Regions from separate parts of the Exiguobacterium sp. s26 genome, predicted to be linked through region 2. Evidence: riboswitches for the same ligand, from Rfam matches in the RefSeq annotation. Region 2 holds a riboswitch; the other holds the start of a gene.
What was found. A riboswitch is a leader RNA that binds a small molecule or an ion and turns the genes downstream of it on or off. The one in region 2 is predicted to bind S-adenosylmethionine.
Positions count from the first base shown of each region.

Region 1: linked by a shared signal. The riboswitch ahead of msrA (peptide-methionine (S)-S-oxide reductase MsrA) and the one ahead of KNP82_RS01620 (methionine ABC transporter ATP-binding protein) in region 2 are both predicted to bind S-adenosylmethionine.

Region 1 covers NZ_JACSLS010000003.1:267,443-283,557, reverse strand. Annotated here, with positions in the region: gene KNP82_RS06225 (SMP-30/gluconolactonase/LRE family protein) at 1-335, opposite strand, end outside; gene rlmN (dual-specificity RNA methyltransferase RlmN) at 512-1,573, opposite strand; gene KNP82_RS06215 (amidase family protein) at 1,643-3,046, opposite strand; gene KNP82_RS06210 (hypothetical protein) at 3,158-3,319, shown strand; SAM riboswitch class I at 3,364-3,465, shown strand; gene msrA (peptide-methionine (S)-S-oxide reductase MsrA) at 3,530-4,042, shown strand; gene KNP82_RS06200 (GRP family sugar transporter) at 4,072-4,935, opposite strand; tRNA gene KNP82_RS06195 (tRNA-Ala) at 5,070-5,142, shown strand; gene KNP82_RS06190 (four-helix bundle copper-binding protein) at 5,256-5,588, shown strand; gene KNP82_RS06185 (3'-5' exonuclease) at 5,654-6,220, shown strand; gene KNP82_RS06180 (bifunctional glycosyltransferase family 2/GtrA family protein) at 6,264-7,325, opposite strand; gene KNP82_RS06175 (sodium:calcium antiporter) at 7,428-8,429, opposite strand; gene KNP82_RS06170 (HD domain-containing protein) at 8,637-9,491, opposite strand; gene KNP82_RS06165 (SDR family NAD(P)-dependent oxidoreductase) at 9,604-10,308, opposite strand; gene KNP82_RS06160 (glycerol-3-phosphate responsive antiterminator) at 10,358-10,906, opposite strand; gene KNP82_RS06155 (GNAT family N-acetyltransferase) at 11,033-11,452, shown strand; gene KNP82_RS06150 (cation:proton antiporter) at 11,493-12,668, shown strand; gene KNP82_RS06145 (DedA family protein) at 12,717-13,346, opposite strand; gene KNP82_RS06140 (DNA-3-methyladenine glycosylase I) at 13,448-14,005, shown strand; gene putP (sodium/proline symporter PutP) at 14,129-15,616, shown strand; gene KNP82_RS06130 (CapA family protein) at 15,743-16,115, shown strand, end outside.
Region 2 covers NZ_JACSLS010000001.1:317,354-333,468, reverse strand. Annotated here, with positions in the region: gene sufB (Fe-S cluster assembly protein SufB) at 1-24, opposite strand, end outside; gene sufU (Fe-S cluster assembly sulfur transfer protein SufU) at 44-478, opposite strand; gene KNP82_RS01650 (cysteine desulfurase) at 468-1,688, opposite strand; gene sufD (Fe-S cluster assembly protein SufD) at 1,690-2,958, opposite strand; gene sufC (Fe-S cluster assembly ATPase SufC) at 2,971-3,732, opposite strand; gene KNP82_RS01635 (MDR family MFS transporter) at 3,905-5,119, opposite strand; gene KNP82_RS01630 (MetQ/NlpA family ABC transporter substrate-binding protein) at 5,221-6,054, opposite strand; gene KNP82_RS01625 (methionine ABC transporter permease) at 6,085-6,747, opposite strand; gene KNP82_RS01620 (methionine ABC transporter ATP-binding protein) at 6,737-7,765, opposite strand; SAM riboswitch class I at 7,843-7,948, opposite strand; gene KNP82_RS01615 (thioredoxin family protein) at 8,401-8,658, opposite strand; gene KNP82_RS01610 (PTS sugar transporter subunit IIC) at 8,846-9,898, shown strand; gene gcvH (glycine cleavage system protein GcvH) at 9,941-10,324, opposite strand; gene KNP82_RS01600 (arsenate reductase family protein) at 10,364-10,726, opposite strand; gene KNP82_RS01595 (hypothetical protein) at 10,772-11,500, opposite strand; gene KNP82_RS01590 (acyl-CoA dehydrogenase family protein) at 11,588-13,372, opposite strand; gene KNP82_RS01585 (acetyl-CoA C-acetyltransferase) at 13,386-14,558, opposite strand; gene KNP82_RS01580 (3-hydroxyacyl-CoA dehydrogenase/enoyl-CoA hydratase family protein) at 14,578-16,115, opposite strand, start outside.

The DNA.
Region 1 (16,115 bases), on a different contig from region 2:
CGTCCGTACGGGTCGGCTTTCCCGTCATTGAAGCGGAGCTTTCCTTCCGGGTCGTCGAGTTCGACGATTTTATCGAGCTCTTTTGACGTCTCGTCCCACTCATAAATCCCGTCTTTCAAGCCGACGACGACGCCGTCCGTCACTTTCGGGACCGCGAACCCGATCTGTTGTCCCATATCGAACGACGACAATTCATCTTCCTTCTCATCGTACCACCAAAGTGTATGTCCCTCGATATCGACCCAATAGAAGCGTTTCAGTTCCGCATCCCAACACGGGCCTTCCCCAAGCGTATTTCGAACTCGAATCCATAACGCAGCGTTTACTGTCTCCATTGAATTGCCTCCACTCTCTACATTGATTTCAAGTGACTATTCCCTGAGGGGGCAATCTCTATTCAACATTTCCCAAAATAGCAACCGCTCGGAAGAAAAATATTGAACCGGGCCGGCATCCTTCTAGGGCAGAAGACAAAAAAACTCCTTGAATCATGAGATTCAAGGAGTCCCTGTCATTTTGCGCCTTCGACATTCATATGCTTGCTGCGCAACTGGCCACAGGCCGCATCGATATCAGTCCCGTGCTCGAGACGGACACCGGTATTGATGCCCCGCTTCTTCAAGACGTCATAAAACGCCATGATGTCCTCAGACGTGCTCCGCTCATACTGAATATGCTCGTTGACCGGATTGTACGGAATCAAGTTGACGTATGACTTGTCTTTAATATCGTCAATCAAGTCGGCGAGTTCCTCGGCGTGCTCCGGCAAATCGTTCACTTTCGATAAGAGAATATATTCGAACGTGATGCGTTTGTTCGTCTTCTCGACGTAATAACGGATGGCCGGCATGAGCTTGTCGAGCGGGAACGCCCGGTTGATTTTCATGATTTGCGTCCGCAACGCATCGTTCGGGGCGTGGAGTGACAGCGCCAAATTGATGCGAAGATCGAGGTCCGCGAATTTGTAAATCTTGTCGGCGAGACCGCTCGTCGACACGTTGATTTTACGCGGTGCGATGGCGAGTCCGCGTTCGTCTTTGACGACACGGAGGAAATCGACCAAGTTATCGAAGTTATCGAACGGTTCCCCGATTCCCATGACGACGATATGACTGACGCGGGCACCTTCCCCGACCTCGTCCAAATAATGTTGCACGGTCATGATCTGTTCGACGACTTCGCCGGCCGTCAAATCGCGCGTCTTCTTCAAGAGACCGCTCGCACAGAAGCTACAGCCGATGTTGCAGCCGACTTGCGTCGTCACACAGACCGAACGTCCGTATTTGTGACGCATGAGCACCGTCTCGATATAGTGTCCGTCATGCAGTTTAAGTAAAAATTTGACCGTCCCGTCGCCCGCTTCTTGTTTGACGAACAGGTCTTGCGTCGAGATGACGTATTCGGCGGCGAGCGCCTCACGTACCTCGGCCCGTACCGAGATGTCCTCGATGTGCTTGACTCGGTCGATATAGAGCGAGTCCCAGATTTGTCTAGCGTGGAAGGCGCTGTATCCCCAAGAGACGCACGCTTCCGTCAGCTGATCGAATGTCAGCCCGTATATAGATGGTTTCATTGCTATCTGTCCTTTCTTCAATCCACATACGTACCATTGTAGCGGACGTGGACGACCGGTGCAACGTTCTTATAACGGTGGGACGGGACGTGTCACGTGACGCTCGAACGCATAGGCGAGACGAATCAAGTCGCGTTCGGCATAGCTCGTCCCGGTGAATGATAGACCGAACGGGGCCCCGCTCGCCTTCAAGCGATACGGGATCGTGACGGTCGGATGGCCGGCTTTCGCCGCCATGTCATAATTGTGGTCATGCGGCAAGACGAGCGCATGAAGTTCCTGCTCGGCCAACAATCGGTCGATGCCGTCCGTCTTGGCGTGATAGACGTCGTCGAGGCGGCGCATCAAATAGGCGTCCTCAATCAAGCGACCCGATTGTTCGTTCGCTTTCTCGAACGTCTTCTGTCCGTGCGGAATCGTCTCCGGATGACTGTTGTTCCAATTAATCAAATCCGACAACGTCTCATACGGGAGCTTCGTCGAGGCGAGATACGCCTCGATTCCGAGCTTGAACTCATGATACAGGATATCCCCTTGGTCGAGCCCTGCTTTCGACGGCAGTTCGACGGTGACGACCTCGATGCCGCTCTGTTTCAGCAATGCGATTGCTTCGTCGTAGAGCACCTGCTCTTCTTCCGACAAATCGGTCTTGACGACGCCGACACGCATCCCGACTGCTTGCCGCTCATCGAGACAAGTCCGGTAAGGCGGACCGGCCGGAAGATGCGCCGTCGCTGGGTCAGCGGGATCTTCCCCGACCATCGCCTCAAGGGCGAGCACCGCATCCCGGAGTGTCCGTGCCATCGGGCCGGCCGTGTCTTGCGACCGGGAGATCGGGATGATGCCGCTGCGGCTAATCAACCCGACGGTCGGTTTGATACCAACGATTCCGTTATGGACGCTCGGGTGGATAATCGAGCCGCTCGTCTCGCTGCCGACGGCGAGCAACGTCAAGTTGGCCGCGACCGCTGACGCCGAACCTGAACTCGACCCTCCGACATCGAGCTTGTCCCCATATGGATTGAGCGTCTGGCCACCGACCCCACTCCAGCCGTTCGGCATGCCCTCGGTCAAAAAGTTGGCCCATTCGGACAAGTTCGCTTTCCCGAGGATGATGGCCCCGCTCGCGCGCAGGCTTTGGACGAGATGGGCGTCCCGGCCGGCGAAGTGATGCGCGAGGGCGACGGCCCCGGCCGTCGTCTTCATCAATCCGGCCGTCTCGACATTGTCTTTAATCAACACCGGGATGCCGAGCAACGGCAAGCGGTCACCTCGTCGAAACGCCCGGTCGGCCGCCTCGGCCTCGAACAAGGCGTCCGGGTTCACTTGAATGACCGCTCTCAGCTTATCGTTCAACTGGGCGATTCGAGTCAAATAATAGGCCGTCACGTCACGCGCCGTGAACGTTCCTTCTTTATATCCGCGATGGGCGGTCTCGATATCGAGTTCGAAACATGTGTTTGGTTCAGTCATATAGATTCCTCCTTTGGTCACTCGATGGTATTCGCTATCGCCACATGATTTCCTGTTTTCGTTCGCCAACGAATATGTAACTTGGTACACTGAAAGAAAAGGGAGGTTACTATGAACCGTTCGTACGTTCTCGTCTTATTGTCCGTCTTTGCCTTGTTCTTCTTACAGCTATATGCCGGGGACGCTCCGTATACGCTACCGCTCTCCATCGTCCTCGTCATCTTGATTCTCGGCGCCACCTTGGTCCAACTTCGACGCAAACCAAACCGTTGACGCCGCTTCAAATCTGATGGTATGATGCTCTCACCAACTACATATCGATATCTCGAGTGAACGAGAGACCTGGCTCTATGACTTCACAGCAACCTGCTTCGGCAAGGTGCTACTTCCAGCAAGGCAGTTTGCCTTGGCCGATATGACAGAGCGCTCATGTCGATGACATGGGCGCTTTTTTTTGGAAATGAACATGAGGGGGACTTATTAATGGAAAAAGCAACATTCGCAGGCGGCTGTTTTTGGTGCATGGTGACGCCGTTCGAGGAACAACCTGGCATCGAGTCAATCGTATCCGGTTATACGGGAGGTCACGTCAATGACCCGACGTATGAACAAGTGAAGACAGGGACGACGGGACACTATGAGGTCGTCGAGATCACGTTCGACCCGACGCTGTTCGCTTATGAACGACTGCTCGAACTATATTGGATTCAGACCGACCCGACCGATGACGGCGGCCAGTTCCAAGACCGCGGCAGCCAATATGCGCCGGCCATCTTCTATCATACGGAAGACCAACGCGTGAAAGCAGAACAGAGTCGCGACGCGCTCGCGGCGAGCGGACGCTTCAAACAGCCGATTGTCACGAAGATTCTACCGGCCGACACGTTCTATCCGGCCGAGGAATATCATCAAGACTTCCATAAAAAAAATCCGGCCCACTATAAAGAGGACCGGAAGAAATCTGGGCGCGACGCATTCATCGAGCAAGCCTGGTAAACAAAAGACGGGTCGTCTGACCCGTCTTTTTAGCTCTTGGCAATCCCGAGCATGAATCCGGCCACGACGATGAGCCCGATTCCCATAAAGACGAAGACCCGTTCTTTCGTCGTCTTCTCTTCTTTCAATAGATAAATCCCGCCGAGCGTCGCCACGACGACGTTCAATTGGGACAAGGCGAATGACGTCGCGATGCCGACCTCACCGCTTGACACGAACAGCCCGAAGTTCCCGATCCCCCAAGCGAGACCGGCCAAAATGTTTTTGAACGTCTTCGGGTCGAACTTCTTCACATCTTTCTCACGCAGGCTGAACAAGAGCGCCGCGACGAACATCCCGACCGACTGCGGCAAGATGGCCGTGATGCCGTCGACCTCGAAATAGTTCGTCAAGACGGCATACGTCACATAACCGATACTCGACACGAGCAGGACGAGCAAACCTTTCTTCAAGGCGCCGCTGCTATCGCCATCTTTTTGTTGTTGGTATGACGTCAGTGCCGCCCCGATGATAATCAACACGAGCGCAGAAAAGCCGAGCCACAACTCGGTCGTCGTCTTCCAATCGCCGAGCACGATGACCCCGAACAACGACGTCCCGACGAGTTGCATCCCGGTGCTGATCGGCATCGCTTTCGATACACTTAAAATTTGGAACGACTGGAACTGTAAATATTGCCCGAGTGCCCAGAACACACCAGATATGAAGCCGGTCACGATTGCGAGCGTCGTGAACTCCGGATTGAAGACGAGTGCGATGATGACCGCCATCACCATCGCCCCAATCGTCGTCCCGATTAACTGTTGAATCGGCTTGCCGCCGACTTTCGAGACGATGAGTGGGATACTCCCCCACATCAAGGCAGGTAAGAGTGCGAGTAAAATCATTTCCATAGATAACACCTGCTTTCGTAGAATAACATTACCCATGATTTTCCCACGTTTACGCCCGATTAAACTTTGTTCAAAAAAATTTAAAAATACCCATTGCCAAATGTTTTACTAGGATGATATAATAATTTTCGAACGGGGCATTAGCTCAGCTGGGAGAGCGCCACGCTGGCAGCGTGGAGGTCAGCGGTTCGAGCCCGCTATGCTCCATTATGGAAGTCACCACTCATTTGAGGGGTGACTTTTTTGCGTCTCCGCCCGGTTTAAGTCACCTGGTAGCGGGTAATGATTGTAAGACATCATTATTCTAAGGGGGACTTACTATGGATCGTGCCTCTGTCGAAGAGACCATTTTAGCCGTCATCGACTGTATGCGGGCAAGCAATCACTGTTTCTCAAAATGTTTACAAGAAGAGGATTTATTGATGGTCGCCGAGTGTATCCGGCTGACGAAAGAATGTTCGGAAGTGTGTGCGCTCGCCTTGAACGCGCTCGAGACCGATTCGGCTTTCACCAAACCGATTGCTGCACTCTGCGCCCAGGTGTGCGACACGTGCGCCGTCGAATGTGGCCGCCATTTGCATGACCATTGCCAACGTTGTTCCGAAGCGTGTCTCCGCTGTGCCGAGGCGTGTCGCAACCTCGTGGCCGCATAATCGCTTTTTAGTCTAACGATATGTTAGACTTTTTTTATACTTGTTTTATGAGAAAGGGACCGATTATGTCACATTCAATTCTTGCCATCGACGTCGAGACGGCCAACCGCGATAGTCGCAGCATCTGCTCTGTCGGCTGGAGCCTACTCGTCGACGGTGAAATCATCGAGACGAACCAACTACTCGTCAATCCAGAAGAAGACTTTGACGCAGGCAATATCCGCGTCCACGGCATCCGGCCGAGCGACGTCTGGGACGCCCCAGCCTTACCCGAGGTGCTTGAACAGCTCTATCCGACGCTGCGGGATGTCGACCTCGTCATGGCGCACAACGCCTCATTCGATATGGGCGCTTTCAAGAAAGCGATCGCCAAATATGATTTATATACGTTTCCGACGATCGAGTACGGCTGTACCGTCAAGCTGTCGCGAAAACTGTATCCTGGACTGCCGAATCACAAGCTGAACACGATGGCGGAATATTTGAACGTCCCGTTCATCCATCACGATGCGGCTGAAGATGCCCGCGTCTGCGCGTTGCTCATGCGCGACATGATGCAGAAGACCGGGATTCATGACCCGCGTGAACTGCACCGCTATACATCGGTCAAGCTCGGGAAGCTCGCCTATTGACCCATAAGCATGCCAGACAGGCCAAGACAATCGTCTTGGCCTGTCACCGTTTAAAGATCCATCTTTTTTGGACGTAATAACTGACGACGAACAAAAGGCTGTCGACGAGCACTTTAATCCACACTTCCCCGTCCCGAAACAACAGGAACAATACATAGACGAGACCGGCCGACAACGCCATCTGCACGCCGACGAGACCGAAGTATTTCGGCATCGCCCGTCTCGCTTTCGAATGGAACACGACTTTTCGGTTGACGATGTAATTGAATAAGGACGAGATGATGCGGGCCAATACCGTCGCAATCAAGACATGGGTCGTCTCGAACCACGGGTTCAATAAAAAGATGAATAAGGCATAGGCGCCGATATCTAATAAGAATGAGGCGACCGAGGATAATGAATAGGCTAAAAACATCCGATAAATCAGAATTGAGTCGATGACCGGCCGAAAATGGGACGAAGCGTTCTCGGCCACATACACGGTTTGAATCGGAATCTGTTGAATCGGGACTTGCCAACGTTTCGTGAACGTCAACATGTTCATCTCGAACTCATAGCGGTTCCCAGGCACATCCAGCAACTGTTCCGCATAGCGCAATGGAACCGCCCGTAGACCGGTTTGGGTATCTTTCAGCCGAAGTCCGCTGCCGACGAGCATGACACCACGGGTCATCTGGTTCCCGAATCGGCTCCGGAACGGAATGTGTGCGCCCGAGAAATCACGGCAACCCATGACCAGATGATGCGGCCGCTGAATACCCGCCTCATATACATGTCTTACATCTTCCGGCAGATGTTGTCCGTCCGCATCGACGGTGATGACACCATGCGTACCGGGGAATCGTTCGACGACGTGACGAATCCCCGTCTTCAACGCCGCACCCTTGCCTTGATTCCGTTCATGGACGAGAACAGTCGTCACCCACTTCCCGACCTCATCGAAGACAGTTTGGGACGTCTCGGCACTTCCATCGTTCACGACGATGACATGGACAAACCCTGTCTCTTTCAGCTCGCGGACAAGTGTGAGAAGCGCTTGATCCGGATTATAGGCCGGAATCACGACGACATACTTATCTAGACGTTCCACGGAATGCATTTGCATCGCCACCCCTCCTTCCCTCCTTCTATACCCAAGACGATGAAAAGTGATTCCTCGGTCCGCGGCAAATAAAAAACACGGTGCCTCGGAGGACACCGTGCCAGATTAACCGATGAAGATGAAGTAAGACGAAGCGAAGTAGACGAGTACGACGAGCACTGACGGCAAGACATAGCGGAACTTCGACGTCACGTCTTTACGAAGGAGCGTATACATGACCAACACCGACAAAATCGTGATGCCGATCGCCGTCACTAAGTGAGACGCAGCCACGTCGGCCAGAATCGAACCGTCTTGGTAAAACGCGTCCGACATGGCGATGATGAGCATGTTGAAGATGTTGCTTCCCAAAATCGAACCGAACGCCAAGTTGACGTTACGAAGTTTCAAGGCGACAAATACCGATACAGCCTCCGGGAGCGAGGTCGTCGCGGCAATCAAGAAGCTACCGACGAAGCTCGAACCGAGACCCGTGACGACGGCGATCTGATCGCCCAATACCGATAGTGCTGTCCCCGCCCCCATGATGACGAGTGCGGCGATGATGAAGCCGATGACCGCACGTTTGACCGTGATCGAACTCGTCGCACTCGCGCCGATTTCTTGTACGGCCTCATGTGCAGCTTCCCGCTCGACGGCAGGTTGTTGCGGGCGCTTGCCGATATAGTAAATCCCGATCCCGTACAATACCGCGATCAACAAGGCGTCAATTCCGATGCCGAGAATCGTGAAATCGATGCGCACGATCAGGGCAATCATCGTGACGAGCGTCAACATGAGACCTAGACCAGCTGTATAGAGATGATCTCGACTCGCCTCATTGAACATGCGCTTCTGACGATAGAAGAGGTCGAACATCGCCAAGATGAAGATGTTGAACAAGTTCGACCCGAGCATGTTACCGATGGCGATATCCGGGTTGTTGATCAAGACAGCCGAGACACTCGTCGTCACTTCCGGCAACGATGTCGCACCCGCCAGCAGCACTGTCCCGACGAGCATCCCGCTCATCGTCGACTTCTCACTGATGACGTCAGCGTAAGTCGAGAGTTTCATGGCGGCATACACGGTGATGGCAGCGGCCAAGATGAAATAAATAAATACCATTTGAATAAATCTCCCCTTTTCGTGAATTCAAAAAGACATTTTTATGGACGCCGAAAAAGCATCCATAAAAAGGTCTTGCGGACTTGGTAAGAAGCTCGATGGACCGAGTGCATTGCACCGTAATGACGACCCATCGACCACAGGTGTGGTCGCTACTCCCCCTCTTATGTTCACGACGAATATATCACGTTACATCTCATTTGACAATCATTTGACCTTTAAATGTGAAATGACGTCATCGACTGGCATCGCCGTCCGGTAAGACAGTTCTTCAATCGCTTGAAGCATCGGGAGCGGTAACGGTTCCCAGAGTCCTCCTTCTTTCAATTGAGCGGACAGGCCGTCAAGCTCCGGTTGATTGACGTCCGTGACGTGACGATAGCCTTCACGCATCGCCTCATGGATCTCATAGGCGGTCTGACAGAGCGTCGACGTCTCTTGGAGCCAGTCCTCTTCATGGAATCCTCGCTGAATGACGTCAAACAGTTTTCCGAGTTTGTCGAACCGCTCGTCGGCGACGCCATAAAACAATAGGTTCAGCTCTGTCTCGAACGATTCGATGAGCGTCGTCGTCTGACTGAACGGTTTGAACGCTTGGAGCAATTCGTGATAATACCACGACTGGTCGCGGAGCGGACGTCTGAAGCGATCCCATACTTGTTTACCGGCAGACTCAACGTCGAGTCGAATCGAACGAAGATTATGTATCTTGTCCGCCGCCAAGAGCGCCACTTCATCGTACTGCATCGTCTGCACGTGCTGAATCGTCATCCGTTTCCGTTCTTCCCATGAAAGGTGCTTCCCGGGTTCGGACACCGCTTCAACGAGTCGTCTCACTTCACTTCCGAACCGTTCTTCGATCTCTTCGGGGGTCGTCAACGTGTCTTCAAGCAAATCATGGAGCAAGCCGGCGGCCACGACCGGGACCGGTTGCCGGTCTTCGACGAGCAACATGGACACGGCGACGGGATGGGTTAAGTAGGGAATATTCGTTCCTTTTCGAAACTGTCCGTCGTGCCGGACGGCCGCGAATCGGAGCGCCTCTTCAATCAACTGGTGCACGGCGATTCCTCCTTCGATGGGTTCATAGAGCGTCCCCATCCTTTACCCATGCCTAGTCCCATCTACTCATTTCGCGTGTTAAAACATAGGGTAATGGTCCCGTTTTTTTCGTTTACGGCTCATAAATCATCTTCTTCGTCATCCCGCCGTCGACGACGAGGTTTTGCCCGTTGACGAAATCGTTCTGTTCATCAATCAAATAAGCGACTGCGCGGACGATATCGTCCGGTTTGCCGACCCGGCCCGACGGATGTTGCGCATGATCGATGTCACGGAGCGACTCGTCCGAGGTGTGAATCCAGCCGGGACTGATCGCATTCACCGTAATCGGACGCTCCGCGAGCGAGACCGCCATCGATTGGGTCAATGACACGATGCCACCTTTTGACGCGCCATACGCTTCCCAATCGGCTTCGTTTTGAAGCGAGCGCGTCGAGGCCAGATTGATGATGCGCCCGTATCCGGCTCCCTCGTTCAACGTCAAGAACGCTTTGGCACAAGCGAACGTTCCGACCAGGTTGACATCAATCACTTGTTTGAACGTCTCGACGTCAAGTTCGGTCATCGGTTTGACGAGTGATGAGACGCCACCATTGTTGATGAGTACATGGGCAACACCGACTTGGCGCTGAATGTCGGCGAACACGCGAGCGATCGCCTCATGGTCACCCAAATCCATCTCATGGAATGTCACGCCATCCAACTGTGGGTCGTCCCCTTTATCGAGTCCGATGACGTGATACGTGTCGCGGAAATGACGTGCCAATTCATAGCCGATGCCTTGGCTGACGCCAGTGATAATCATAATCTGTTTCATATACATCCCTCCTGGAGACTCACATACCCGGATTCGATAGAAACGAGTCCTACCCGTTCGTCCAGAGTCGTTGGTCAGACGTCGTCACGACCGTCGCACCAGCTTCGAGGGCGGCCTCGACTTCTTCAGTCGACGAAATCAATCCACCGGCGAAGACTGGGATTCCCGTCTCCGCTTTCACGGCCCTAATATATTTCGGGACGAGGCCCGGCAACACTTCAATATAGTCCGGTTGCGTCCGTTTAATGAGGCGATAGCTCCGCTCAAGCGAGCTCGAATCGATTAAAAACAGGCGTTGGACCGTTTTGACTTGTTTTTGCTTCGCTTTTAAAATGACGCTGCCTTTCGTCGAGATGATACCGTACGGACGATACGTCTGACAAATATACTCGGTCGCATATTCATCTGCCTTCAAGCCTTGAATCAAGTCAAGATGAACGAAGACGTGTTTGTCGTGGGCCTCCAATAATTGAAACACGGCATCGAGCCGGGCGACGTGCACTTCTAGCAACACACCGACACGGAACGGTCCCGTCACGAACTTCTCGAGGTCCCGCATATCGCGTAAGGCGGGTAAAATGGTTTGACCTTCTATCATATGGACACGTCCCTTTCTGTCAATCATGTCTTCATTATCTGAATAACATGAAGTGGAAATCAAGGTTTACCGATTCAATATAGCGGGAAAATAATTTTAACTTATGCACAGAGAGGAAGTAGCGATATGGTCAATGAAGTGGAAGTACGAATCGAGACACCGACACCGGAGGAACATCAGCGCCTTCGCGTCATCGCCGGGATGCCGAAACGTTCCGACTCGGGGACGGTGAAAGGACTGGCCAATACGTTATATGGCGTCTGTCTATATAAAGATGATCACATGGTCGGGATGGGCCGCGTCGTCGGCGACGGCGGAATGGTGTTCCACCTTGTCGATATCGTCGTCGACCCGGATTGTCAGGGGCTCGGGCTCGGAAAATTGATCGTGGAGCAGTTAATGGACTGGATTTTACAGGAAGCCGACGAGACGGCCATCATCAGCCTGATTGCGGATATCCCGGCCGACGGACTGTACCGTCAATTCGGCTTTGACTATTCGCGCCCGGAATCGGTCGGGATGGAATACCAATGGAATCGAGAATGATTCGTCGACGGGTACGCGTTCCCTATATAGGAGGTGACGTATGGAACTGAATATGATCGTCCTGCTCGGTCTAGCGCTAGCCGTCATCTCCGTACTCAGTCTGATCATCGAACGATTGTTCTTTCCAAGTATTCTTGCCTTTATCGCCATCGGCGTCGCCGTCGGCTTCTTCTGGGGCGGAAACGAGGTCTTTAAAATCGCCGGCGAAATCGGGATTATCCTGTTATTCTTTTTACTCGGTTTGAAGTTTCCGCTCGGAGAGTTGATGAAGCGTCTCAAGCTGGTGTGGAAGGCAGGTGTCCTGGACATCGTGCTCGCTTTTGGGGTCACGATTGGGATTGCCCTGCTGTTCGGACTCGATTTTTCCCAGTCTTTTTTAATCGGTGCCGTCTTGTTTGCGACGAGCTCGTCGATTTCCGCGCGTATGCTTGAGCGGCATGCAGATAAACATGAAGATGTGAAAGAGTTCGTCTTGACGCTTCTCATCTTTGAAGATATCTTCGCCCCGCTCATCTTGACCGTCGCCCCGTTCATCATTCAGGATGAGCCGATCGAGGTGTCTGATATCGGGAAAGTGTTCGCCGGCTTCCTCATCTTCGGTGTGTTACTCTTTATCGGATCGCGTTTCGTCAAGAAACAACCGAAAATCGCCAAACATCTGCTGCGGCAAGACGATGCGAGCATTGGCCTGATTGGCTTGATTCTCTTTTTCGCCGGAATCGGGATGGTGTTCGGACTGTCCGAGATTCTCGGGGCGTTCATCGCCGGCATCATGCTCGCAGGCATTCACGACGTCCGTCCGTTGAAACGGTTGACGGTCCCCGTCCGCGACTTGTTTTTGCCAATCTTCTTCATCTCGTTCGGGATTTCGATCAACCTGGAACAAGGCGTCATCGTCAACACGCTCTTCTTCGTATTGATCGTCTGGGGCGTATTATCGAAATGGATTGTCGGCCGCGTCGGCGGCCGCATGTACGGCCTGACAAGAGTTCAGGCCAACGAGGCCGGCTTCTCGCTAGCTCCACGCGGGGAGTTCTCGATTCTCTTCACCGCCTTATCAAACGGGGCGATCAACTTGTTCGTCGGACTATATATTTTCGTCTCGGCCATCATCGGAATCGTCTTGTTCCGCTTCTCTGAAATTTTAGCCGCTAAGACGGAAGAAAAACTGGAAAAAGTTTTACCTGATGAGAAGAAGGATGATTCAAACAAATAATATAAGATACACAGGACCGATCTTCACACGAAGATCGGTCCTTGCCGTTTAAAATGAAGAGGCTTGTTTGGCTTGTTTCTTCTTCCGCTTTTTGCGCCAGATGAAAAAGGCGATGACTCCGATTAGCAAAATACCGTAAATGACATACGAATATACATCTAAATAGCTCAAAATCGACTCCCAATTCTCGCCGACGCGGATGCCGATATAGATGAGGATCGTATTCCAAATCACCGTCCCCGCTGTACTGAGCAACAAAAATTTCAAGAACGGCATATTCGACATACCGGCCGGGATGGAAATCAAACTCCTGACGACGGGCATCAAGCGGCCGAAGAACACCATCCATCCCCCGTATTTATCGAACCAGGCGTCGGCACGGTGCACGTCGGCGATGTCGAGTCGAATCCATTTTCCGTACCGTTTCGTCCACTTCTCAATCTGCTCGACGTCTAGATACAGTCCGATGCCGTACAATAGGACCGCTCCTAGGATGGCGCCTGCCGTCGCTGCGAAGATGACGAGCGGGACGATCAAATCGGTCTTCACGGCGAAAAAACCGCCGAATAAGAGCACGACCTCCGAAGGAATCGGCGGGAACACGTTCTCAATGAAAATCATGAACGCGATGCCAAAATAACCGAACTGTTCAATGACCTGGATCATCCAGTCTCTCATTTGCTTCACCCTCCAATAGTTCCTACTATACCCGTCACGTCCGGTCAAAAACCGTCGCAACATGTTAAAATGAAGCATTAGAAGGAAAGTGAGGACATGACATGACTGAAATAACGCGTTGCCCATGGTGCGGCACCGACCCGTTGTACGTTCGTTATCACGATGAAGAATGGGGCAAGCCCGTCCATGATGATGTAAAGCATTTCGAATGTTTGACGCTCGAGAGCGCCCAGGCTGGACTCAGCTGGATCACCATCTTACGGAAACGCGAAAATTATCGGGACGCCTATGCCAATTTTGATGTCGTGACCGTCGCCTCGTTCGACGAGACGGATGTGGAACGATTGATGACCAATCCTGGTCTCGTCCGAAACCGTCGTAAAATCGAGGCATCCATCAACAACGCCAAGCGATTCATCGAGATTCAACAAGAGTTCGGGTCGTTCGATGCCTACATTTGGTCATTCGTCGACAACACGGTGATTCACAACGAGTGGGCATCGACCGACGACATCCCAGCCACGACCGAACTGTCCCACCAAGTGAGCAAAGACCTGAAGCGCCGCGGTTTCAAATTTTTGGGACCGACGACCGTCTATGCCCACCTGCAAGCGACGGGCCTCATCAACGACCATCTCACCTCTTGCTTCGCCAAATAATTTGATTATTTGGTCAATCCCTAAACAAAATCGTGCACTTCATTCATTTTTGTGACAAAATTTTGTCATGGTGCAATCCATAGATTTTGAAAGCGTTTTCATTATGAACGAGGGGGATGTTGTATGAACGGTGTATTGATTTCGATTACAGTGTATATGGCGCTCATGGTGTTACTCGGTGTCATCGCCTATCGGCGGACTGAGAGCATCGGCGACTATATGCTCGGAGGACGCGGCCTTGGTCCGGCCGTAGCGGCTTTGTCGGCCGGTGCTTCCGATATGAGTGGTTGGCTATTGATGGGCTTGCCGGGGGCGATGTTCGCGACCGGACTCTCGAGCGGATGGATCGTCATCGGGTTGACGATCGGTGCTTACTTGAACTGGTTGCTCGTCGCACCTCGTTTACGGACTTATTCTTATTTGTCAGAGGATGCCATCACGATACCAGATTTCTTTGAGAAACGTTTTAAGGATTCGCGTGGGACGCTGCGGACATTCTCTGCGGCCGTCACACTCGTCTTCTTCACGCTCTACGCCACGAGCGGGTTCGTGGCCGGCGGTCGCTTGTTTGAAGCGGTCTTTGATATCAATTTCGGGACCGGTGTCTTGATTTTGGCTTCGATTATCATTTTGTATACGTTCATTGGCGGCTTCTTAGCCGTCAGTTGGACCGACTTTGTCCAAGGACTCATCATGTTGTTCGCCCTCATCCTTGTACCGGCTATCGCCATCACGGCGACTGACGGGGTGAGCGCCGCGTTCCAAACAATCGGTGATATCGATGAGGCGCTACTTGATCCATTGACAGGACAGTCGCTTATCGGCATCGTCTCGCTCTTCGCTTGGGGTCTCGGTTATTTCGGGCAACCACACATCATCGTCCGTTTTATGGCCATCGAGAAGTTGCAAGACATCAAGAAGGCACGACGCATCGGCATCTCGTGGATGTTGTTCACCGTCGTCGGGGCCATGGCGACCGGATTGTTCGGACTCGCCTACTATACTCAGCGCGGGCTAGAAATCGACAACCCGGAAAATATATTCATCAATCTATCTGATTTGTTGTTCGTCGATCTCATCACCGGTGTGTTGCTCGCAGCCTTGCTTGCAGCCATCATGTCGACGATCTCGTCACAGCTCCTCGTCTCATCGAGTGCGGCGACGACCGATTTCTATCAGAAGTTCTTCCGCAAAGACGCCGGCGACCGCGAACTCGTCATGGTCGGACGGATTACCGTCATCCTCGTCTCGCTCATTTCGATTTGGCTCGCGTTCGGGGCGGATGACACGATTTTGAACTTGGTCGGATATGCCTGGGCCGGATTCGGCTCATCGTTCGGTCCACTCATCCTGTTCAGCCTGTTCTGGAAACGGACGACGCGTCAAGGCGCGCTGGCCGGGATGTTGACCGGTGCGTTCGTCGTCATCGTCTGGAAAAACGTTGCTGCCGATTGGTTCGGGACCTTCGGCGAGCTATATGAGATGATTCCAGCGTTCTTCTTGTCGAGCCTCGCCATTTATGTCGTCAGTTTGCTGACACCGCCACCGAGCACGACGATCACGAACGAGTTCGAGGAAATGGAACACATCTTGAAGTCAGAACGGATTTAACACTCGGAGTGCCATGCTACTATAGCCTGGCACTTTTTTCTTGTGCCCTGACAAGGACATTCTTCTTCCATGGCGAATGACTTGAGTAGACCAGTTTGGATCACACGAAAGGAAGTGACTCGTCCGTTGAAACGAGTAATCCCGTATAAACAAGCCATGTTGACCTTGCCCCTCCTCTTTCTGTTCGGCTGTGCGACCGCTGACGTCGAGACGTCTACGGAGCAAACGGAGACCCCGGCACCAGAGGCGGAGGCGGAAGCCCCGGCTCCTGTTCCTGAAGAGCCAGAACCCGTCGTGACGACGACGTCGCTCTATGCGATTGGCGATATCTTGTTGCACGACAGCGTGTATAATGCCGCCAAGCGCGGAGACGGCTATGATTTCACCGCCGCCTTCGAACCAATCGCTCCGATTTTGACCGAGGCCGACATCGCCATCGCCAACCAAGAGAGCATGATTGGGGGCAGTGAAATCGGTTTATCGAGTTATCCCGCCTTCA
Region 2 (16,115 bases):
AATGTCAGGCATGTTTTTCGCCATATCGGTCTCCTCCTTCTACTTACGCTTCCTCGTCGACTCCCTTTTCAAGCGCTTTCCACGCGAGCGTGGCACACTTGATGCGAGCCGGAAACTTTGAGACGCCAGACAACGCTTCGATGTCGCCTAGGTCGAACGTGTCTGTATCATAGTCTTTTCCTTGGACCATCTCCGAGAAGATGGTGGCCAATTGGAGTGCCTCGTCAACAGACTTGCCCTTCACGATTTGAGTCATCATCGATGCCGACGCGAGACTGATTGAACAGCCTTCACCTTCGAACTTGGCATCTTTCACGATTCCGTCCTCGACTTGGAGTTGGAGTCGGAGTGAATCCCCGCATGTCGGGTTGTTCAAGTCGACCGTCACGCCATCTTCGATGACGCCACGGTTTCTTGGGTTTTTATAATGATCCATGATGACCTGTCGGTACAACATGTCGAGATTGTTAAAACTCATAATTGAAATACTCCTTCGTTTGACGTAGCCCTTCGATGAAGCGGTCGACCTCTTCTTTCGTATTGTACAAGTAGAAGCTCGCTCGGGCTGTCGATGATTGCTTCAGGAGACGCATGAGCGGCTGGGCACAGTGGTGGCCGGCCCGGACCGCGATGCCTTGCATATCCAAGACGGTCGCTAAGTCGTGGGCGTGCACGTCACCTAAATTGAACGTGACGAGTCCGACCCGTTCCTCTGGTCCGTAAATTTCAATGCCTTCAATCGTACGCATCTGTTCGATGGCGTACGTCGCGAGCGCCCGTTCGTGGGCTTCGACGTTCTCGAGACCGAGGTCTTCTAAAAAGTCGATGGCCGCTGCCAAACCGACGGCGCCGGCGATAATCGGCGTCCCTGCTTCGAACCGGTACGGGATGTCTTTCCATGTCGACTCATACAAGTCGACGTAATCGATCATCTCGCCACCGAATTCGACCGGTTCCATGTTTTTGAGCAACTGCTTCTTCCCGTATAAGACACCGATCCCGGTCGGACCGAGCATCTTATGGCCTGAGAAGGCGAGGAAGTCGCAATCGAGTGCTTGCACGTCAAGTTTCCGGTGCGGTGCGCTTTGCGCCGCATCGACGACCATGACCGCGCCTTTTTCATGGGCGAGCTTCGCCACATCGGCGATCGGGTTGATCGTGCCGAGCACGTTCGAGACGTGACTCATGGCGACGATTTTCGTCCGGTCCGACAAGACGGCACGGACCGCGTCGAGCGTGACCCGACCGTCCGGCGTCAATTCGACGTAACGGAGCGTGGCCCCTTTACGCTTGGCGAGCTGTTGCCATGGAATCAAGTTGGCGTGGTGCTCCATCGGTGTGAGGACGATCTCGTCCCCCGCGCCGACATTGGCGTCCCCGTAGCTTGACGCGACGAGGTTAATCGCCGTCGTCGTCCCGCGTGTGAAGATGATTTCTTCTGGGACGGCGGCGTTGATGAATGAACGGACGCGCTCCCGCGCCCCTTCATACGCATCCGTCGCGTGCGTCCCGAGCGTATGGACGCCCCGGTGCACGTTCGAGTGGATGCGGCGATAGTAATCCTCGATCGCCTCGATGACAGCAAGCGGTTTTTGGGAGCTCGCCGCGCTGTCGAGATAGACGAGCGGATGACCGTTGATTTCCTGATCTAAAATCGGGAACTGTTTACGAATCGAGGCATCAATCATCTTAACGTACTTTCCCTTCGATGACTTCACGGAGACGGTCTTTGACCGACTCGATCGCGAGTTGCTCGACGACCGGGTTCAAGAATCCGTGAATGATCAACCGTTCGGCTTCTTTACGTGACAGACCGCGGCTCATCAAGTAGTAGAGCTGTACGTCGTCGACGCGTCCGACCGAAGCGGCGTGACCTGCCATGACGTCGTCCTCATCGATGAGGAGAATCGGGTTCGCATCCCCACGTGCCTTTTCAGACAACATGAGCACACGTTCCGTTTGAACGCCGTTCGATTTCGAAGCGCCATGGTGAATCATCGATGTCCCGCTGAAGATGGCCGTGGCCGAATCTTTTTGGACACCGTGAATCAAAATGAACCCTTCTGAAGACTTCCCGAAATGGTCCGTCCGGATGTTGAAGTTTTGTTTCTGTGCGCCACGACCGATCGTGACCGCTTTCGTGTCTGAGAACGTGTTGTCTCCGACGAGGTGCGTTTTCGTCTCGACGACCGAGTTGCCGTCATTCATGTGACCGAGCGCCCATTCGAGGCGTGCGTTCTCATAGACGACACCGCGGCGGTTCATGAACGATAGAGCCGACTCAGCAAGCTGGTCGACGCCACCGAAGACGACTTTCGCGTTCGCGCCAGCGAACACTTCCGTCACGGCGTTGACCGTGTGCGGCTCGTTCGTGTTCGAGAGGAAGCTCTCGACGTACGTCAATTCACTGCCTTCGTCTGCGACGATGATCGTGTGGTGATAGAGCGCGCCGTTCGCTTGTTCCATCGTGAAGATGGCTTGGAGCGGGTCTTTCAACTGAACGTTCTTCGGTACGTATAAGAACGCACCGCCGTTCATGAGGGCAGCGTTCAACGCAGACAAACGTTCTTCGTCCACGCGGACACCTTCCGTCATGAAGTATTTCTCGACGAGGTCCGGATGTTGTTCCATCGCTTCGTTGATGCCCATGAAGAGGACACCTTCTGGCGTCGCAAGTTCGTTGTAGACGACATGACCGTTGCGTTCAACGAGCACGTTTGTACGGTGGTCTCCAAGAAGTGCTTCGATTTCAGGCGTCAAGCCGTCATGCTTCGTGAGCTCGACGTCTCCAGAGACGAAGTCCCATTTATCAATCTTGATCTTTTCAACTTTTGGCAAGGCGAGAGTCGGCGCAAGTTCTGCTGCTTCTTTGCGACGGTTGACCATCCATGAAGGTCCACCGAGCGCCTCTGCACGTGCCGCTACTGCTTGTGCATCCAATTCAAATTGTACGGTCATCGTACAGCCTCCTTACGCTTCTGTGTCTACTGTCATTCCAAGATCTTGCTTCACCCAGTCGTAACCTTCTGCTTCGAGTCGTTGTGCAAGCTCTTTGCCACCTGACATGACGATTTTTCCGTCCATCATGATGTGAACAAAGTCTGGCTCGATATAGTTGAGGAGACGTTGATAGTGCGTGATGATCAAGCAGCCGAACTCTTCGTTGCGCATTTCGTTGACGCCTTTCGCGACGACTTTGAGCGCATCGATGTCAAGACCTGAGTCAATCTCATCGAGGATGGCGATGTTCGGTTTGATCATCATCATCTGAAGAATCTCGTTACGTTTTTTCTCTCCGCCTGAGAAACCTTCGTTTAAATAGCGGTGTGCCATTGCTGAAGGGATTTCAAGGACGTCCATCTTCGCATCGAGTTCACGGATGAACTTCATGAGCGAGATTTCTTGGCCTTCTTCACGGCGCGAGTTGATTGCTGAACGCAAGAAATCGGCATTCGTGACACCACTGATTTCAGCAGGATACTGCATCGCGAGGAACATTCCGGCTTGCGCGCGCTCGTCGACTTCCATCTCGAGTACGTCTTCACCGTTCAAATCGACGCTTCCGCCTGTTACTTCATACAATGGATGACCCATAAGTGCCGATGCGAGTGTTGATTTACCCGTTCCGTTAGGACCCATGATGGCGTGAATTTCGCCACCTTTAATTTCAAGATTAAGACCTTTGACGATCTCTTTTCCTTCGATTGAGACGCGGAGGTCATCAATTTTCATGTGTGGTACGTTAGACATTCGGATACCCCTTCCGTTTTCTCGCCATTTTTGGCGTAGATTAGATATATTCTAATCTTAATCTAGGCAATTTTTTATTTCAAGCGACTCACCTTATTATTCATTCTCAATAAAACATAAATGTTGAGAATGAGAATATCGGGAAATCAAGACATTATCCAACTTTTTCCTCGGTTAACGCCAAACTTGCTTTCCGTTCTTTCAAGGCGCCGGTGAAGAAGAAGGCGCCACACGCCGTCAATACGGCCAAGCTTCCAAACACTGGCAACGCTGCATTGTCGAATCCATCAAGCAACACTCCTCCGATGACGGGGCCAATCGTCTGACCGAGCGCCGTCAACCCCATCGCCCCGAAATACGTCCCGCGCAGATGGGCCGGTGCCAATTCGTCCGTCAACACGTCCGTCATCGTGAACATGAGCACCTCGCCGACCGTGAAGATGACCATCGCGACGAATAAAATCCACGTCTCGGTCGCGAAGCCGATCAGGAGGAGTCCCGACGACAGCGTGGCGACACCGAAGAAGAGTGACTTGATCGGTGAGACCCGCATCCCGAATCGCATAATCGGATATTGGACGACAAGGACGGTGATCGCATTGACCGTCAATAGATAGGCGAACAAACGCGAGCCGTCACTGAATCCGTCATGGAAAGCGATGAACTGTGGCAACGTCGCATTGAACTGACTATAGCCGATGATGGCAAAAATCATCCCGATGATGACGAAGCGGAACGTCTTATCTTGTTGTAACACACGGAACGTCTCCGTCAAGCGCGGCCGGACTTTGACGCCGTCCCCTTCCTCGAACGGATACTTTCGGAACAGTGTCGAAATGACGAGTCCGTACATCACGTAAACGCCCGTCACGACGAAGAAGGCGCTCTTTGCGCCGGTGAGCGACAAAACGACCGCGAGCAATGGCCCAATCGCCGCCGCGATATTGATTAAAAAGTAGCGGACGTTATAGACGATGACGCGCTGGTCCGGCTGCGTCGTATCGCTGATGAGCGCGCGAGACGCCGGTTCGAGGAACGACCGCGACACACCCATGAGTACCGAAAATATGTAAAACCAAAATAATTCTGTCACGAGCGCGAAGCCGCTGAACGTCAAGGCGTTCAAGACGATGCCGATCAGCATCAACTGTTTGCGCCCGTACCGGTCAGACAGCGTTCCCCCGAAAAAGCTCATGAACAGACCCGATAGCGCCGAGATGGCGAACACCGTCCCGATGACACTCGCCGAGAAACCGAGCGTCGCGAGATAAATCGCAAAAAACGGCATAACAAAAAATGTCGACAGCCGGGCAAAAAATGTGCCAAACAAGACACCCAGCGTCAGCGGATGAATGTGTCGTATGTTCATCCGGATCCCCCCTTTTCCTACATATATGTAGTGTACTTCTATTGGTGAACCAAAACTACTCCAAATAAAAAAGGCCCGGGATAGCCCGGGCCTTGACGAAATTATTGTTTGACCGGTACGACCGCACCTTTGTACTCATCCAAGATCCACTGTTGTGTCTCTTCTGACGTGAGGACTTCAAGGAGTGCTTTGACGCGCTCATCATCTTCGTCGCCTTCACGTGTGACGATCAAGTTGACGTAAGGTGAATCTTCGCCTTCGAGAGCGATTGCGTCTTCGAGTGGGTTGAGGCCGGCATCAATCGCGTAGTTCGTGTTGATCAGGACCGCGTCCCCTTCACCGTTGTTGAACGCTTGCGGGAGAAGTGCCGCTTCGACGTCCGTCTTGAACTCCAAGTTTTTCGGGTTGTCGACGATGTCTGAAACCGTCGCGTCCGTTGTCTTGCCTTCCGCGAGTGTAAGCAAGCCTTCAGATTGAAGCATCGTGAGGATACGTCCGTGGTCAGCGACCGACGAGCTCATGATGATTTCCGCGCCTTCTGGAAGCTCATCGAGTGACGCGTAGTCTTTCGAGTACACACCGATCGGCTCGATGTGAACGCCGCCGGCTGAAGCGAATTTGTAGTCTTTGTTTTCAGCCATTTGCGACTCGAGGTACGGCTCGTGTTGGAAGTAGTTCGCGTCCAACTCCCCGTCTGCGAGCGTCTTGTTCGGGAGGACGTAGTCTTGGAACTTCTTGATTTCGAGCGTATAGCCCTTCTCTTCGTATTCGTCTTGGACGTGCTCTAAAATCTCAGCGTGCGGGACGTTTGATGCGCCGACGACGAGTGTCTTGTCATCGCCTGAACCTGATTCTGAATCCCCACCGCCGCAAGCCGCGAGAATCGTAAGTGCTGAAGCTGCCGTTAAACCGAGTACTGTTTTCCATGATTTCATTATAAAACCCCTCCAAATTTTCTATTTAGATTAAGCAGAACGCTTATCAATTACAGATACGAGTCGATCGCCGATGAACTGAATGACGAAGACGATGACCAAGATTAAGACGGTCGCGACGAACGTGACGTCACTTTGTGAACGCTGGAATCCTTCGAGGAACGCCAAGTTCCCGAGTCCTCCACCGCCGACGACCCCTGCCATCGCCGTGTAACCGACGATCGCGACGATCGTGACCGTGATGCCTGACACGATGGCCGGCAATGCTTCTGGGAACAACACTTTATAGACGATCTGCCATTTTGTCGCACCCATCGACTCAGCCGCCTCGATGACGCCGCGGTCGACTTCGCGAAGCGCGAGCTCGACCATCCGCGCATAGAACGGGGCCGCACCGATGATCAGTGCCGGCAGTGCTGCCGTTGACCCGAGCATCGTCCCGACGACGAGTAACGTGAACGGGATGAGCAAGATAATCAAAATGATGAACGGGATCGACCGGAAGATGTTGACGACCGCGCTGATGACCGTGTAAATCGGACGGTTCTTCATCATGAGCGGCTCGTTTGTGACATATAGGAGCATCCCGAGGGCGAGACCGATGACGAACGTCGCGGCTCCGGCGACGAGCGTCATATAGAGCGTCTCCCACGTCTGTTCTAACATGACTTGCCAATCTACATTAGGAAACATCGCTTTCTACCTCCACTTCCACTGCCTGTGATCGGATTGAGGCGATGGCCCGCTCGACTTCAGCCGGCTCTCCGATCAATTGGATGAATAATGTCCCGAGGGCACCGACTTGTGACTGCGTCACGTTTCCGCCGATGATGTTGAAGCCGATGTCATGCTGCTTCAACACTTCCGACAGAATCGGTTGTTCGGCCGTCTCGTTCAAGAATTTGAGCTTGACGATTTGACCGCTCGGATAACGAGCTTTCAAATGTTCGAACGTGAGCGACATGTCTTCGACCGCGCCGATCTGTTTGACGAACTCTTTCGTGATTGGCTGTTCCGGGTGTTGGAACACGTCGGCGACTTGCCCGGTCTCGACGACCTTTCCGGCCTCCATGACGGCGACACGGTGACAAATCTTTTGGATGACGTGCATCTCATGGGTGATGAGGACGATCGTCAACCCGAGTTTCTTGTTGATGCTGACGAGCAGTTCGAGAATCGAATCCGTCGTCTTCGGGTCGAGTGCGCTCGTCGCTTCATCGCAGAGGAGCACTTCTGGATTCGTAGCGAGCGCACGGGCTATCCCGACTCGCTGCTTTTGGCCGCCCGATAGTTGTGACGGATAGCTGTCTTCTCGTCCGGCGAGGCCGACGAGCTCGACGAGTTCTTGGACGCGGCGTTTGCGCTCGCTCGCCGGTACCCCGATGAGTTCGAGCGGGAAGCTGATATTCTCAGCGACTGTGCGCGACCATAACAAGTTGAAGTGTTGGAACACCATCGAGACGTTTTTACGTACCCCGCGTAGTTCCTTTGGTGTGAGCTTCGTCAGCTCGCTGCCGGCGACCACGATTTCACCGCTTGACGGTGCCTCGAGTCGGTTGAGCAAGCGGATGAGCGTCGACTTCCCCGCACCTGAATATCCGATTATTCCAAAAATTTCGCCGCTTTCGATTGTAAGCGACACATCATCGACCGCCTGGACCCGACCGTTTTTCGTGTCGAACCATTTGGCCACATTGCGTAATTGAATCAATCCATTTCCCTCCTGACAACAAAAAAAGTACGCACGTTTGAGCAAACGTGCGTACTTTATCGTACGGACAACGATTGCTCTCATCTTCCAAGGTTCTCACCTTGCTGGAATTAGCACCATTTCGGATTGCTCCGCGGTTGCTGGGCGTCATAGGGCCAGTCCCTCAGCCTCTCTTGATAAGAGTGGTTGCGTATTCGATTAGCCTTATCATAGCGACATATTATTTTCATGTCAAACTATTTTATGCGAAAAAATAAAAAAGGTGCCATCCGAGGATGACACAGAACGTAGCACCTTGAGTCACTGAAGGACAACCCATAGATGAACCTCTTTTGCCCGATCAGAGCATTCATCCTTATATGGGGGATTTTTACCCAACCATCACTCGGTCTTCGAACGGACCATGCAATTACGCGACCGGTGCCCCGACGCTTGATTTTTTTGGGGGACAATCGAAGGGAAGGTCCACCTGAAATCGCGTAAGCTCATGCAGCGGTTGTTCGAAAACGTCTTGATGACGGGAAAATCTCGTCCTATGTTGTGTTCAAGTAAGATGTTGTAATGAATATATCATTCGTGAACTTTCTGTGTCAACTGATTATTTAAAATTTTCAGATTATTCTAATCATCCTATCTCATTTAACGAAAGATAGGACGTGCTGGACGTTTTGAAACGCGTACAAACGATCGCGAACTTGGCCATTCTCCAGCTTCAATAGCGCCGGGACACTCATAACCTGATATGCCTCGAGCTCGTTCGGGATAAAGTTGGCATCGCGTTTTTCAATCTTCAATTCTGGGTCGACCGCCTCGACGACCGAGAGCATCCGCTCGGCCACGGCGCATGTACCGCACATTGGGGCGTATATATATAAGAATCCGTCTGTCATCATTTTGCTCACCTCTCTTCTAAGTATATGAATCCGGCCCAGTCGGTTCAAAAGTTGTGCTCAAATGGAAAATTCTGAACATTTCAACATTTCTTGTTGACGCTCAGCAGAAAGAGGCATAGTATGGTCATTAACTTTATCGCTTTTGTACATAACAGCAAACCAGTAGAAAAGGACAGGTGAATCCCCAATGACGGAAGAGAAGCTTACCGGAAAACAATTTTTAATGAACGTCTTGAACGGCCTCAGTCTTGCCATTCTCATTGCCCTCATCCCGAGCGCTTTGCTCGGTGAATTAACGAAAGCCATCTTGCCGTATTTTCCGTCCTTGCAGTTCATCTTAGATGCGACGACGATTGCGATGCGCCTCTTACCGGTCATCATCGGTGTCGCCGTCGCCATGCAGTTCGGACGCTCGGCGCTCGAGGCCGGGACGATCGGCATCGCGACCCAGGTCGGAAGTGGCGCCATCCGCATCGAGGAAGGAGCGTTCCTCATGGCCGGAATCGGTGACGTCATCACGGCCGGTGTGACGGCCGCTCTCGCGACGTTCCTCGTCATGCAGTTGTCGCCACGCTTGAAGACATACACGGTGCTCGTCTTGCCGATGACGGTCATCGTCGTCGCTGGAGGTATCGGGGCGTTCCTGCTCACATACATCTCACAAATCACGACGTACGTCGGAACGATCATCATGACGATGACGGAACTGCAGCCAATCGTGATGGGCATGTTGATCGCGATGGCGTTCTCGCTCATCATCGTCTCACCAATCTCCACGGTCGGGATTGCCACAGCGATCAGCCTGTCTGGTGTCGCTGCAGGGGCCGCCAACCTTGGCGTCGTCGCTGCCGGCTTCGGTCTCGCCATCGCTGGCTGGCAGATGAACGCGACCGGAACGTCGATCGCCCACTTCCTCGGCTCACCGAAGATTCAAATGGCGAACTTCGTCCGTCGTCCGATCATGATGTTGCCGGTACTCGCCAATGCGGCCATCCTTGGAGCGCTCGCAGGTATCCTTCGGATTGAAGGCACGCCAATCAGTGCCGGATTCGGCGTCTCGGGTCTAATCGGTCCGGTCAACGCCTTGCATTTGATGCCGGGAGGATTCGCGCTCTGGAACGTCATGCTTGTCGTCGTCTTGTTCGGGCTCATCCCAATCGCACTCGGGATTCTGTTCTATCGTTTGTTCAACCGGACGTCGCTCATCGAGCCTGATCATTACCGTCTCGACTTCGATTAATCAAAAAGACCCGGCTTCTCGTAAAGAGAAACCGGGTTTTGTTTAGCCTTGAATCATCGCTTCGTATTCTTCGGCTGACATGAGCTTGTCGACGTCTGACGCGTCGTTCAACTCGACTTCGATCATCCAAGCGCCTTCGAACGGTGCTTCGTTGACGAGTTCTGGTGAATCGGCAAGTGATTCGTTCACTGCTGTGATTTTCCCAGAGATCGGTGCGTAAAGCTCTGATACGGTCTTGACCGATTCAACCGAACCGAATGGCTCATCGAGTAAGATCGTGCCACCGACTTCAGGAAGTTCGACAAAGACGATATCCCCTAGTTCGCTTTGTGCGAAATCCGTGATCCCGATGCGGGCGACGCTTCCGTTCACTTCCACCCATTCGTGCTCTTTTGAATAACGTAGATTGGCAGGTACTTTGCTCATCTTAACTTCCCCCTCAAATGAATTAGACTCACACGAGTATTATAGCACTTCGCCCCAAACGTCTGTAAACGACTTTTCTGAAAATCCGACAGTTGATTTTTGACCATCTGTCACGAGTGGGCGCTTTAAAAGCATACCATTGCTCGCAAGAAGCTCGAGTTGTTCGTCTTCTGATAGATTTGGTAGCTTGTCTTTAATGCCTTCGTTCCGATACACTTGTCCGCTCGTATTGAAGAATTTTTTAAGCGGGAGACCCGACTGTTTCCATAGTTCAGCCAACTCGTCTTTCGACGGCGTCGCCTCGACGATATGGATATATGTATAGTCGATGCCGTTCTCTTTCAACCACTTCTCTGCTTTTTTACACGTACTGCATGGCGGATAGCCATATAGTGTCACCATGTTCATCACCTCTCCTGTTACTGTAGCATATTCCGATTCGTCGGTTCATGTTTCAAGCAAGCGCACAATCTCTTGCTTGAGCGCCGGATTGACCGAGTGGTGCGCCTCGATGTGGCGGAGGATGGCTGCGGCCGCCTCGACCGATTTTCCGTAACCGGGTAACCACTCCTGTAGACGTGCGACGAGCTCCGGATGTGTCCCTTCGACCCGTCGCGTCGGGTTGAAGGGGTCGCTCGTCTCCCCGTACGCGATTAACACGTTGTTGACAGCCGCGACTTGAATGAGTTCGAAGCCAGCGAGCTGTTCACCGCGCCGTTCCCGGAGCAGTCCGACGTATAGGTTCGTCAGTGCCTCCTCGTAGCGATGTGCGGCGTCTGAAGGGCGTGTGACAAGCTTCGGCGTCGCAAACGTGTCGAGCGCCTCGTCACGTTGCCAGACGACACGCCCCGGTGTATAAGCGATTCCAGGCATCTCTACGATCTCGAACACGGCGAACTCGGCGTAAATGCCGTCCTCATACATGACCTTGTGCCCGTCTTTCGTGTTTTGGAACTGGTACGCCAACGGCTCGACCGCGAGCCAGTCCAAATTGTCGATGAAGCGGGCCTTATGCCCGTCCTCGACGATCAAAAAGAAATCGAGGTCCGAATAGTCGTCGAGCCGATCCATCTCAAGTCCAATTGAACCGAGCGCGAGGAGCATGAGCGTGCCCTCATGCTTGGCGACCGAGCGGCCGATTGCATCCATCCGTTCTAATAAGTCATCTCGTTTCATGCGTATCCCCTCCTTCGTCCATTGTATCGTCCGCAGACAGGAAAAAGAAAGGGCCGACCGCGTCCGGCCACCCTTTCTCTCGCTTGCTTATACGATGAACTTGTTCGCTTTGATGAGGCTCGCTGCGACTTCGCGCTTCGTGCCGATGACGTTGATCGGCTGATAGCGGCTGAACTTCTTCATCGCCGACAAGAGCATGCGCTGCTCGTCGCCCGATGCGGCCGCATACAAGACTTCTTTCGCCATGAGTTCGACTTGCTTGAACACTTGCTCGGCGAAGATTTCTGTATAGCGGACTTTCTGCTGGTTCTTCTCAGCGCCTGTACGGGCGATGGCTTTCTCCGTCCGCGCGATGGCCGCTTCAAGCGCATAGATGGCGCTGATGATGTCGGCAATCTTCGCGAGAATCTCTTGTTCGTTCTGGAGGGCCTGCTGATATTTCTGGACGGCCGTTCCGGCGATCATCAAGTTGATTTTCTTCATGTTCGACAGAAGCATCTTCTCACGTGCGAGCGGCGACCCGTCAAGCTCTTGTGGCATGTAGCTCATGAGCTCTTTCTGGAGCTTCTGTGCTTCGGCGAGAAGCGGCAAGTCGCCTTTCATCGCTTTCTTAAGGAGCGTGCTCGGTACGATCAAGCGGTTGATTTCGTTCGTTCCTTCGAAGATGCGGTTGATGCGTGAGTCACGGTACAAGTTCTCGACTTCATATTCAGTCATGAAGCCGTAGCCGCCGTGGATTTGAACCGCTTCGTCGACGACGTAGTCAAACGTCTCCGAGGCGAACACTTTGTTGAGTGAACATTCAATCGCGTATTCGGCGATGGCTTGGGCAACTTTCGAACCGTCGCGCATGTTGTCGTCGCCTAGCGCGTCGAGGCTGTCTTGGAACAGACCGCCCGTCCGGTAGACCGAGCTCTCCATCGCATAAATGTTCGCAGCCATCGTCGCAAGTTTCTCTTGGATGAGCGGGAACTGACTGATCGGTGTCTTGAACTGTTTGCGCTCGTTCGCGTACTGGACCGAAAGATCGAACGCACGTTTCGACGAACCGACCGCACCGACCGCAAGTTTGTAACGACCGACGTTCAAGATGTTGAAGGCGATGACGTGGCCTTTGCCGATTTCTCCGAGGAGGTTGTCGACTGGGACTTCGACGTCTTCTAAGATGAGCGTCCGTGTCGATGAGCCTTTGATGCCCATCTTCTGTTCTTCGGCGCCTGTCGAGACACCTTTGAATTCACGCTCGACGATGAAGGCGCTGAACTTGTCGCCGTCGATTTTCGCGTAGACGACGAACACGTTCGCGAAACCAGCGTTCGTGATCCATTGTTTCTCCCCGTTCAAGACGTAGTGTGTGCCGGCTTCGTTCAAGACGGCCGTCGCTTTCGCACCGAGCGCGTCCGAGCCTGAGCCTGGCTCTGTGAGCGCGTAGGCGGCAATCCATTCGCCAGTTGCGAGTTTCGGCAAGTACTTATGCTTTTGCTCTTCTGTCCCGAAGAAGACAATCGGGAGCGTCCCGATGCCGACGTGGGCGCCGTAGCTGAGGGCGAATGAACGCGCTTTGGCGAATCGCTCTGTGATGATCGATGACGAGATTTTATCGAGCTGATAACCGCCATACTCTTCTGGCACGTCCGCGCCGAGGAGGCCGAGCTCGCCCGCTTCTTTCAACAGTTCGACCGAGAGATCGAACTCGTGTTTCTCGATGCGTCCAAGGACAGGCATGACACGGTCGTCGACGAAGCTCGCCGTCGTGTCGCCAATCATTTTGTGCTCATCTGAGAAGTCTTCCGGTGTGAACAAACGATCCGCGTCGAGTGCGTCGATGACGAAGCTACCGCCTTTAATCAATTCGTGTTCTGTACGTTCCATTGTCAATTCCCCCTTATAGTAATTCGAAGACGCCAGCAGCACCCATACCGCCACCGATGCACATCGTCACAACCCCATACTTTTCATTGCGTCGTTTCATCTCATGCAAGATCGAGACCGCGAGTTTCGCGCCCGTGCAACCGAGCGGATGCCCGAGAGCGATCGCGCCGCCATTGACGTTCACTTTCGACGGGTCGATCCCGAGTTCACGGATGACGCCGAGCGATTGGCTCGCGAACGCCTCGTTCAATTCGAACAATCCGACTTCTTCAAGCTTCACGCCGGCCATCTCGAGCGCTTTCGGAATGGCGACGACTGGCCCGATTCCCATCACTTCCGGACGGACACCACCGACCGCGAACGAGAGGAATTTCGCCATCGGTTTCAAGCCTTGACGTTCGGCTTCTTCGCGCTCCATGACGAGCACGGCCGCTGCGCCGTCTGACACTTGTGACGCGTTCCCCGCCGTCACTGAGCCCTTAATTTTAAACGCCGGACGCAGTTTACCGAGCGCCTCGAGCGTCGAGTCGGCACGGACGCCTTCGTCATGTTTGACGACGAATTCACGTTCCGCGACTTTCCCGTCTTCGCCGAGCACTTGCTCGACGACCGTGACCGGGACGATCTCTTCTTCGAACTTGCCGCCCGCAATCGCCGCCGCCGCTTTTTGGTGGCTGTCGATCGCGAACAGATCTTGGTCTTCGCGCGAGATGTTATATTCGGCCGCGACACGTTCTGCCGTGTGGCCCATGCTCATATAGTATTCCGGTGCCGTCTCCATGATCGTCGGGTTCGGACGGATGACGTGTCCGCCCATTGGGACGAGACTCATCGATTCCATACCGCCGGCGATGACCGCCGTCGCTTGGCCGATCATGATTTTCGCTGCCGCGTCGGCGATGGCTTGGAGGCCTGACGAGCAATAACGGTTGATCGTGATGGCTGGTACTTCGTGCGACAAGCCGCCCCGGACGGCCGCGTAGCGGGCGATGTTCATCCCTTGTTCCGCTTCCGGCATGGCGCATCCCATGATGACGTCGTCGATTGGTCCCGTGTAGCCAGACCGCTCGAGCGTCGCTTTAATCGCATGACCCGCGAGTTCGTCCGAGCGAACATTTCGGAACGAACCGCGTTTTGCTTTTCCGACCGGCGTTCGTGCGCCGGCCACGATGACTGCTTCTCTCATCTGTTAAGTCCCCCTTTTGTCAGTTCCGAAGTGGCTTGCCTTTGACGAGCATATGTTGCATCCGTTGCTGCGATTTTGGTTCCCCGATGAGGCTTAGGAACGCCTCGCGCTCGATGTCGAGGAAGTACTGCTCGTCGACCATCGTACCGTATGCCAAATCGCCGCCGCTGATGACGTGGGCAAGTTTTTTCGCAATCTTCAAATCGTGTTCAGAGATATAGCCACCGTAGAACATCTCGTACGCCGCGAGTTCGAGCGTCGCTTTCCCCGTTCGACCGACGACCGGCAACTTCTCACGAACCGGTGCCGTATAGCCGTCAGCGAGACCGAGTACCGTCTGTTTCGCATCGAACGTCAAGTGGTCGCGGTTCATCGAGATGCCGTCGATCGGACGGTGATAGCCGAGCGCTTTCGCGTCATAGGCCGATTTCGATACTTTCGCCATGGCAATGTTTTCGAACGTCTGTTGCGCCGCTTTCTCGATGTTTTGCATCGACTTCGGCGTCTGCTCGAGGAGTCGACGGTACGTGTTGACGTTTCCGCCCCCACCTGGGATGAGGCCGACACCGACTTCGACGAGACCCATATATGTCTCGAGCGCCGCCTGCATGCGTGCGGCCGGCAAGCTGATTTCTGTCCCACCGCCGAGCGTCATGCCGTAAGGCGCGACGACGACCGGGCGACCCGCATAGCGAATCTTCTGGACGACTTGTTGGAACTTGTTGATGATCCAGTCGAGCTCGTACCAGTTCTCGTCTTCCGCTTCCATGAGCATCATCGCGAGGTTGGCGCCGACACAGAAGTTCTTGCCGTCGTTGGCGAGGACGAGTCCTTTGAAGTCTGTCTCGACGAGGTCGATTGACTGTTCAATCATCTGCATGATATCGACACCGATCGCATTGTTCGGTGACGTGAACTCGAGAGCGACGACGTCGTCTCCGATATCGATGAGGCGGGCCCCACCGTTCTCGAGCACGATGCCGTTCGACTTGGCGAGCGGCGCGAGTTTCACTTCTTTCGGGTTGACGGTCTTCTCAACGTACGTCTGTGACGCTTGGTCGTAATACTGGTCTCCCTTATAGAAAGATGTGTGTCCGGCAGCGAGCATCTCGTCGATCCACGCCGGGACGTCATAACCTTCCGCTTTCATGCGGGCGACCGATTTCTCGACACCGAGTGCGTCCCACGTCTCGAACGGTCCGAACTTCCAGCCGAAGCCCCACTTCATCGCGTCATCGATAGCGACGATCGAATCACTGATTTCGCCTGTGAGACGAGCCGAGTAGACGAGTGTCTTCGCCGTGACCGGCCAGAGCAGTTGTCCGATGCGTCCTTTGTTCAAGATGGCACCTTTCAACTTCGCTTTCGAGCCCGGGAGCGATTTGATTTGATCGAGCTCTGGGCCTGTAATCGCTTTCAATTGCTCGTACTCGAATGTGTGAAGGTTGAGTTCTTGGATGACTCTGCCGTCTTTCTTATAGAAGCCTTGTCCGGCCTTTTGACCGATCCAGCCCTTCTCGACGAGCGTCTTCATTTCAGTTGGGACGTCGAACGTGT